DNA from 3 places in the Salmonella bongori NCTC 12419 genome. Region 1 is predicted to be linked to each of the others. Evidence: predicted binding sites of a transcription regulator. Region 1 holds the regulator's gene; each other region holds the start of a gene.
What was found. Region 1 encodes CRP, which controls carbon source genes, mostly activating them, when cyclic AMP is high. Its sites were predicted from a motif close to ATGTGANNNNNNTCACAT; they were not measured.
Positions count from the first base shown of each region.

Region 1 (3,289 bases):
TATACCGCCGTCACCGTAAAGCCAACCGTCGCCCAGCCGTAGTTTTTACGAATAATCAGATAGCTTGCCAGTGTCAGTACCAGCATGACCGTCAGTGTAATGCTTTCGGGAATGTGTAAGTGCAGCGTGACGCCGGCAATCACCAGGCCGACCAGCGTTCCGACTGAACGGTGTAATATACGTACGCGTGTCGCGCCATAACCGTTTTGGGTAACAAACAATACCGTCATCAGGATCCAGTACGGTTTGGGTAGGTGCAACGCGCTCCCCATCAGGCTGGCGATACTCATCATCACACTGATGCGTCCAGCGTTGCGTAGCGCCGGCGATTTAAGCGACAAATAATTTTTTAGCGCCGGAAGCAGCGGCAGGCGACGTTGTTTATCAGCCATCAGATCGCGAGCGTAAAGCGGGCGCTGGGTTCGCAATACGCGGGCAATTCGGCTGAAGTGCCAATAACAGAACTGGCCTACCGGGTTTTCAGGATGTTGATTGGCTATCTTTTCCAGCGCGCCAATCTGTTTTTCCATGGAGAAGCGTGTTGGCAGGCGATGATAAAGGATGTCATCAGCCAGCACACGCAGGCGGGCGGCGACCGTTTGCGCATTCCAGCGAATGACCTCTTCTGCATGGCTACGTTCTACCAGTTTCTGCACCTCCTCCGGTTGATGCAGGCTGACGGAAATGTGTTCCTGCAAATCCATTGCTTCCTGAAAAGCCCGCAACAGGCGCTTGTAATCGTGATTATTGTGCGCCGAAAGCATATGCATTTGTTGGTAACACTGAGTAATCAGATCCACCGCTTTTTGCTGGCGAACCAGCAAGGGAGGTAGCGCTTTTTCCGGGTCAATATGTTGGGTAAGCAGGCTATATTTTGCTTCGCAGTAATCGGCCAGTTCACGATATAACAAACTTAACGACTCGCGTAGCGGCTGTTCGCGCCATAGCCAGAACCACAACCAGTTAAATACGCCATACCATAACGTGCCCAGCGCATAAATAAGCAACGGCTCCCAGACCGGCATGTATCCAGCAAGGCTCAGGGTAAAGATGGCGGCAATCAGTGATGCTGGCAGTAGCCGCGCATGAAGCGGACTAATTTCCGCCGTCACGCCAAGTACCAGCGTGAGCCCGGTCAGAATCAATGGCAGGGGGACAGACTCCGCCAGCAAGAGCTGTGTTGCCAGACTGCATCCGGCGAACAGCGACGCGCCAATAATCAGACGCTTAAAAAAGCGTTTGTGCGGTGTATCCAGGCCTGCAATATTGCAGCAGGCGGGAACAAGAGAAAAGAGTAATCCCAGGTGCAACTGGCCGATTAATAAACCGACAGCCACAGGCAGGCACAGCACCAGCGTTTGCCGTAGTGCGTAATTAATCTCTGGGTGATAAATCAGTCTTCGCCACATCGATGCAAACAAAAATGGCGCATGGTAACACGCGCCATTCTGACGGAATTAACGGGTACCGTAGACGACGATGGTCTTGCCATGTGCGGAGATCAGGTTTTGATCTTCCAGCATCTTCAAAATACGGCCAACGGTTTCGCGGGAACAGCCGACGATCTGACCAATTTCCTGACGGGTGATTTTGATCTGCATCCCGTCCGGGTGCGTCATGGCATCGGGCTGTTTCGCCAGATTCAGCAGCGTCTGCGCGATCCGCCCTGTGACATCGAGGAAGGCGAGGTTACCTACTTTTTCTGAGGTGACTTGTAAGCGACGAGCCATCTGGGAAGAGAGGCGCATCAGAATATCCGGGTTTACCTGGATTAATTGGCGAAATTTTTTGTAGGAAATTTCAGCGACTTCACATGCGGTTTTTGCACGTACCCAGGCGCTGCGTTCCTGGCCTTCTTCAAACAGGCCCAATTCACCAATAAAATCACCCTGATTCAGATAAGAAAGAATCATTTCTTTCCCTTCCTCATCTTTGATCAGCACTGCCACGGAGCCTTTAACGATGTAGTACAGCGTTTCTGCTTTTTCACCCTGGTGAATCAGCGTGCTCTTTGACGGGTACTTATGAATGTGGCAATGAGACAAGAACCATTCAAGAGTCGGGTCTGTTTGCGGTTTGCCAAGCACCATGCGCGGTTATCCTCTGTTATAAGCTGTCTCCAGAGCCAGAAAAGGCACTGTCTCTGGGGTTGCAAAAATATGCTTCCCGCTACCTGGGAAGAGGGCTACGAAAATAGACTGTAGCCTGTAATGTGATGTCCTCTGCATACATGCAGTACGTCAATGTATTACTGTAGCATCTTGTCTGTTTTAGCATAGCTTTCGCCGTGTGTCTCCTGGTGTCTCGCTTCAGCATGACCCAGGTCGCCTTCCATTGCGAGTTTTGTCGTATGCGCGTAATCTTTCAGGAAAATTGAAACATTGGAGTTACGAATATGCAAGCGCGTGTAAAGTGGGTTGAAGGACTAACTTTCCTTGGTGAGTCCTCCTCCGGCCACCAGATTTTAATGGATGGTAACTCCGGTGACAAAGCGCCGAGTCCGATGGAGATGGTCTTGATGGCGGCAGGCGGATGTAGCGCTATTGATGTCGTATCGATCCTGCAGAAGGGCCGTCAGGATGTCACCAACTGCGAAGTGAAGCTGACCTCTGAGCGCCGGGAAGAGGCGCCGAGGCTGTTCACGCATATTAATTTGCATTTCATCGTTACCGGCCGCTCGCTGAAAGAGGCTGCCGTTGCCCGTGCGGTCGATCTTTCCGCCGAAAAATACTGCTCGGTGGCGCTGATGCTGGAAAAAGCAGTCAATATTACCCATTCTTATGAAGTGATTGCGGCGTAATTATCGTTGCCGGATGGCGTTGCGCATCCGGCAAAAACTGACTTTATTCGATTTTTTTGCCTTCCATTAAGCGCTGCACCAGCGGCAACATAATCAGCTCCATCGCCAGTCCCATTTTGCCGCCCGGCACCACTAAGGTATTAATATGAGAAATGAACGAGCCCTGGAGCATCGCCAGCAGCCAGGGGAAATCGATCCCTTCCAGATTACGGAAATGAATCACCACAAAACTTTCATCCAGCGATGGAATGCCTTTTGCGGAGAACGGATTTGACGTGTCGACGGTCGGTACGCGCTGAAAGTTAATATGGGTACGTGAAAACTGCGGCGTAATGTAATTGATGTAGTCGTCCATGGATCGAACCACGGAATCCATCACCGCCTCACGAGAGTGCCCGCGCTCGCTGGTGTCGCGAATCAATTTTTGAATCCACTCCAGGTTGACAATAGGTACTACGCCAACCAGGAGATCAACATGACATGCGACAT
Region 1 is NC_015761.1:3,345,394-3,348,682, reverse strand. Features, by position in the region: gene SBG_RS15970 (YccS/YhfK family putative transporter) at 1-1,409, opposite strand, end outside; gene crp (cAMP-activated global transcriptional regulator CRP) at 1,458-2,090, opposite strand; gene SBG_RS15960 (OsmC family protein) at 2,396-2,800, shown strand; gene SBG_RS15955 (phosphoribulokinase) at 2,844-3,289, opposite strand, start outside.

Region 2 (3,289 bases), 1.4 Mb from region 1:
GTTATAGGCGTCGTATTTCGCGCCCACGGTCCAGGCTTCGGCAGTTTCACCACCTGCATAATTGTTGCGCTCATTCATGCCGTCGCCATAGCCGCGAGCAACCTGGGCGTCGGTACGGTCAGAACTTGAATAGGCTGCACCCAGACTTAAACCAAAATCAAAGTCATAGGTGGTAGAGATGCCGAAACCGTCGCCATTTTCTTTGGCCAACTTGCGATTTGCGCTGTTACCAGAGCCTTCCTGGCCAAAACCATTGCCTTCATTATTGCCCTGATACTGCAACGCGAAGTTCAGACCGTCCACCAGACCGAAGAAGTCGGTATTACGGTAGGTGGCGACACCGTTTGTACGGGTCAGCATGTAGACATCAGTCTGGGTATAAGAGTCGCCGCCGAATTCCGGCAGCACATCGGTCCAGGCTTCCACGTCGTAGATGACGCCATAGTTACGGCCATAATCGAAAGAGCCGTATTCGCCGAATTTCAGACCGGCAAAGCCCAGACGGGTCCAGGAGTCACCTTTGTCTCCTGAACTGCCTTCAGTCCCGTTTGCCTGGACGTTATATTCCCACTGGCCATAACCGGTCAGCATATCATTAATCTGTGTTTCGCCTTTAAAGCCAAAACGGACGTAAGACTGGTCGCCGTCGCTGCCTGCATCGTCAGAGAAGTAATGCAGGCCATCAACTTTGCCGTACAGGTCAAGTTTGTTGCCATCTTTATTATAAACTTCAGCCGCATTTACTGCGCCTGCCACTAATAATGCCGGGACAAGCAGTGCCAGAACTTTTCTGTTCATTATGTATTCCCTTGTGATAATAATTTATATGAATATGTAGTTACTCCAGGAAACTACATATCGATACTATTCCATTAAGTTCATTTAATTTAAAAAATAACATGTAACAAATGTATTTAAAATATTTCAATTTGTTTCTATTTGGGTTTTTATAATACACTTAATATAAGTTGATAAAGATATATATTCTATAATTATCATTTTTTATCAATGAGTTATTGTTTTTTCATCAATAATTCCTGTTATGGATATTATTTGTTTTCTATATGTTTTACATAATTTAATAACAAAAAAGATAAAAAAAACCGGCATCACTGCCGGCAATGAGGGTAATAGAAAAATAAATGATAAAAGGCTAATAACCAGATCATTTTGACATGTAATGTCAATAAAATAAAACGCTATCGCGACGTATGAAAATAAGTCACCTCATTTATATATTATTCAGCATTAGGTTGTCGTTCATTTACAGTCGCCTTATTTAACAGCGGGTTCGGCCCTAAGCATAAAATTGCCTGAGATCAAATTATTTGTGAAATGAATAGCCAGATCCGGTACAGTTGGCGTCTTCATATCGAAATGTGATTAATGTCACATTATAATGTAATTAGTGACATATGACTTACATCACAGAAACGGAGTAAAGTTTGAGTACCAGGGAGGAGAAAGCCACCCGCAGCCTGGGAGGTAAATTAGCGTTATGGGTTTTTTATACCTTTTGCGGCTATTTTATCTGGGCGATGACGCGTTGCGTCTGGTTAATGTCTACTGTCCAAAACGAACCTGTTCATGGACCAAATGGCATCCCCGGCAGCGCAACAGAAAGATTGCTTAACGCGCTATCGCTGGGAGTGGTCTGGCTTATTCTGGCGGGTATTGCCTGGTACACCCGGCCCCGTCAGCAATCCAACTGATTTCTCTATGATGCGTGACGGCAATGTCAGGCCAGAAGCGCGCTATCAGGTCGGGGTGTAAAGTGGCTGAGGGTATGCCAGGATAGCGGACAATGTGCTCAGGCATATCATAAACGTGGTCTGCTAAAAGAGGGTGTATGGATTCAGGATACTGGCAATCGCAGTTTGAAGACTGGCTACGTCGCCACCACCGAGAGCAGGATGCCGCTCATGACATTTTCCATTTCCGTCGCGTCTGGGCGACCGCGCAAACGCTCGGTGAAAATAGTCACGTTGACTGGCTGGTAGTGTTATCGGCATGTTATTTCCATGACATTGTTAGCCTGGCGAAAAATCATCCGCAGCGGCATCGATCTTCCATTCTGGCGGCGGCAGAAACCCGGCGTATCTTTCAGCACGATTTTCCTGACTTTCCACCGGAAAAACTGGCAGCTATTTGCCATGCTATCGAAGCGCATAGCTTCAGCGCGCATATTGCGCCCATTACGCCAGAGGCCAAAATCGTGCAGGATGCGGACAGACTGGAAGCGTTAGGCGCCATTGGCCTGGCGCGTGTCTTCGCGGTCTCCGGCGCGTTGGGCGTCGCGCTGTTTGCCGCTGACGATCCTTTTGCTGACAGACGGCCGCTTAATGATAAGCAATTCGCACTCGATCATTTTCAAACCAAACTACTGAAACTGCCGCTGACGATGCAGACTGAACGGGGTAAATATCTGGCGCAGCGTAATGCGGATTTTCTGGTGTCATACATGGCAAAACTGAGCGCGGAACTGAAAGGCGACTATGAAACGCTGGATCAGGCAGTGATCCATACTTTTGCTACGTATCAGTAACCTTGTCGCTGAAACGTAAACTGCTTCATTTTATGTTAGTCTGTTGCCAATAACTTTTGTCCGGTTAAATGTATGCAGGAAAATCTTTCAGTGACACACGCCCGGGGCCCCATTACCGATGATGCCAGCAACGAGATTCAGGCGATGCTGAGTAAATTGCTGGAAATCTATGATGTTAAAACGCTGGTGGCGCACCTTAACGGCCTTGGCGAGCATCACTGGAGTCCGGCCATTTTAAAACGCGTGATGATGAACGCAGCATGGCATCGTTTGAGCGACAACGAGTTCGCCAGTCTTAAAACGTTATTGCCAATGCCGCCGGACCATCACCCCCAGTATGCCTTTCGTTTTATCGATTTATTCGCTGGCATCGGCGGTATTCGCCGCGGATTTGAAGCGATAGGTGGACAGTGTGTATTTACCAGTGAATGGAATAAACACGCGGTACGTACGTATAAAGCGAACTACTTTTGCGATCCGTTGCAGCATAACTTTAATGAAGATATCCGTGATATTACGCTAAGCCACCGGGAAGGGGTCAGCGATAATGAGGCGGCGGAGCATATTCGCCAGCATATTCCGCAGCATGATGTTCTGCTGGCGGGCTTTCCCTGCCAACCATTTTCTCTGGCGGGGGTGTCAAAGAAAAACGCGCTGGGCCGCGCCCATGGCTTTGCCTGTGAGACGCAGGGAACGTTATTTTTCGATGTCGTAAGAATCATTGACGCCTGCCGCCCGGCGCTG
Region 2 is NC_015761.1:1,975,393-1,978,681, reverse strand. Features, by position in the region: gene ompC (porin OmpC) at 1-798, opposite strand, end outside; gene drpB (cell division protein DrpB) at 1,446-1,712, shown strand; gene SBG_RS09390 (phosphohydrolase) at 1,850-2,545, shown strand; gene SBG_RS09385 (DNA cytosine methyltransferase) at 2,618-3,289, shown strand, end outside.
Region 2: the regulator CRP is predicted to act here: its motif matches at 1,378-1,395, upstream of drpB (cell division protein DrpB).

Region 3 (3,289 bases), 720 kb from region 1:
CTCAATGCTCTCTCCGATGTATATCGCGGAGCTAGCCCCTGCCCATATCCGTGGCAAGTTAGTCTCATTTAACCAGTTCGCCATTATTTTTGGACAACTGCTGGTTTATTGCGTGAACTATTTTATTGCCAGATCCGGCGACGCTGTGTGGTTGAATACGGATGGCTGGCGATATATGTTTGCCTCAGAATGTATTCCGGCGCTGCTCTTTTTACTGCTGCTCTATACCGTACCGGAAAGCCCACGTTGGCTAATGGCGCGCGGCAGAAATGAACAAGCGGAAGGCATCCTGCGCAAAATTATGGGCACCTCACAGGCAACCCAGGCGATGCAGGAAATCACCCATTCGCTGGAGAATGGCCGCAAAACAGGCGGACGCCTGCTGATGTTTGGCGCAGGCGTGATTGCGATTGGCGTCATGCTGTCCGTCTTTCAGCAATTTGTTGGGATTAACGTGGTCCTGTATTACGCGCCGGAGGTATTTAAAACGTTGGGGGCCAGTACCGATGTCGCATTGTTACAGACGATCATTGTCGGCGTCATTAACCTGAGCTTTACCGTGCTGGCCATCATGACGGTCGATAAGTTTGGTCGTAAGCCGCTGCAAATTATCGGCGCGTTGGGTATGGCGCTGGGGATGTTTAGTCTCGGCACCGCCTTTTATACTCAGGCGCCAGGCATCGTGGCGCTGTTATCAATGCTGTTCTACGTCGCCGCGTTCGCCATGTCCTGGGGTCCGGTGTGCTGGGTGCTGTTGGCAGAAATCTTCCCTAACGCGATTCGCGGTAAAGCGCTGGCGATTGCTGTCGCCGCGCAATGGCTGGCGAATTACTTTGTCTCCTGGACCTTCCCCATGATGGATAAAAACTCATGGCTGGTCGCCCATTTTCACAACGGTTTTTCCTACTGGATTTATGGTGTGATGGGTGTGTTGGCGGCGCTATTTATGTGGAAATTTGTACCGGAAACCAAAAGCAAAACGCTGGAGGAACTTGAGGAGTTATGGGCGTCTACAGGAAAGAAAACGCCAAAAGTCGCCCTGTAATAAGTTAATTTATCGCCATGCCGTACTTCCGTTACGGTGTGGCGACGTCTATTCTCGTCTTAACCGATTCGAATTACATAACCACAAGGTAATCACCAACAGTAGGATCGCCGCCGAATAGAGTAAGACGTCCATTGGCGTTTTATGATCGACGATGATCAGGCGCACAATCGCCGTGATGCCAATATACACGAAATAGCGCAGCGGGAAGTGAAAGCCAGACTTAAAGTACTTCACAATCAGCGCAATAAATTCGAAATAGAGAAAGTAGATCACCAGCCCTTCCACCAGTTCATATTTACTGGCCTGCTCAGGTACAAATAGTGCGTCCGCCAGATGAAACGTTTCTTTACCGAGAAACACGGCCAGGATCAGGCCGAGAACCAGTAGCCCTAAATTCAGTACGTTTTGTAAAATGGTGGCGATGAACTCAAGACGTGAGCGTGACAACAGCATCATAACAGCCCCTCTTTCTCTGTAGCGAGGTTTCTGTATAACGCACAAATGTGACGAACATCTATATTTTTTGTTTATGTTTATATTTTGTTCAATAAGAGGATTTGCCGGAGGGCGCCACACACGCCTTATCCGACCTGAGTTCCTTAACGGAAATTGACGTTCCTGTCACTGGTCATATCATACAGGCCAAACTTACGGCCCAGTTGCTGCCCGCCGTCACGCGTCAACGGTGTCCAGCCAATCGCCGCACGGCTGCGGGTTGGCCCAGATGAGAAGAGATCCAGCGGCACGGATACGTACACACCTTTAGTAAAGTCCCCTTCTCCATATTCGTCCGGCGACGCGTCGGTAATCGTCGCATAACCGCCGACAACGACACCACTGTCGAAGCGTTTGGCGATCTCCAGCGTACCGCCTTTATCACCTGCGAGATACTGACCTACGCTGGCTTTCACCAGCACATCCTGAGCGAACGACGGCGTCCAGTAAGCGGTCAGATGTCCGGTTTTAACGCTATAATCGGTGAACGTCATCATGTCCTGCGCGCTACGCCAGTCACGCTGTTTTACATAGTTAGCGTCCAGACCAAACGCCCAATTACTGTCTACCGGACGGTACAGTACTTCCGCCCCGGCACCGCCAAACATGGTTTCCAGATAGCCGCCATAAACCTGCCCGTAAAAGCCATTGCCAAAATACTGAAGGTAGTTAGCCTGCAGGTTATTCACATAGACATCATTTTGCACATACTCACGAACATGCGTACGTACCCGCGGCAGATGTGAATCCTGTGGCGGGTTGGTGTAATTAAACTTATCGTAATTGTTGGCGATATTGGCAAACACACTGCCGGTAGTGAGCAAATGATCCGTTACCCACAGATCTGCAGTCCCCATCACGCCCAGTTGATACATGTAGAAGTTTTCCGGCCCGCCTACTGACTGGTTCAGGACCGGATCGAGATGAAAAGCAAAGCGCGACTTGTCGATATACCAGCCCTGCTCGGTGCTCTCCGGCACGATCGGCTCCAGGCGTTTTTGTGCCAGTGGCGTTTCATGTCCCAGCGGTTCACCTTCCAGATGCCGTTTCAGGCTGGCAACATCAGTTTCGGTCGTCACCTGCGGCAAATTAAGACGGTTTTCCGTCACGCGGATCGTACGGATCCCTTCAGGAAGATCGTTCATCACGATCCGGTTGGCGCGCATGATCCCCTCGCGTGAATCCCGGTATTTCACTTGCTCTCCCGTAACGTATAGCGTATCACCTTTGACCTGAATTTTCGGATCTGCAAAACCTGCGTTGTATTTCAGCAAGGTGAGCTGGTTCGCCACCACTGAATGTTGCAAGATGGCATCCTGCGGTTGCGGCCGGTATTGCGGACGTGAATTGTCGTTGTACGAGGGGCGTAACTCGTTGAAATTAGCGCGTAACGTCACACCAAACATCAATGTATTGCCGCGCTCGTAGCTGAGGTTAACGTCGGCCCAATCGGTGACGCGATAAATGGCGCCGACGTTAAACTTGCTCTTTTGTTCCAGCTTGCCGGCAAAGTCCTGCTGATAATTATTGCCCTCATACTCCAGTTTCAGGCGCAGCGGCTGCCAGGGCGTCTGATATTCCACACCGCCAAACAGCGAGGCCGGACCGTGGAACATATCACTACCGTCAACAGATCCTGCCTGTTTGTAGCTATTGTCGCGCGTACAGAATTTATTACTATACGAACAGAAGGGATTAGACACATTGCCGCTGGTGCCAAGGTAGCCCCAGCCGAGACCTAATGAG
Region 3 is NC_015761.1:4,068,929-4,072,217, reverse strand. Features, by position in the region: gene xylE (D-xylose transporter XylE) at 1-1,045, shown strand, start outside; gene psiE (phosphate-starvation-inducible protein PsiE) at 1,094-1,504, opposite strand; gene SBG_RS19215 (YjbH domain-containing protein) at 1,648-3,289, opposite strand, start outside.
Region 3: the regulator CRP is predicted to act here: its motif matches at 1,550-1,567, upstream of psiE (phosphate-starvation-inducible protein PsiE).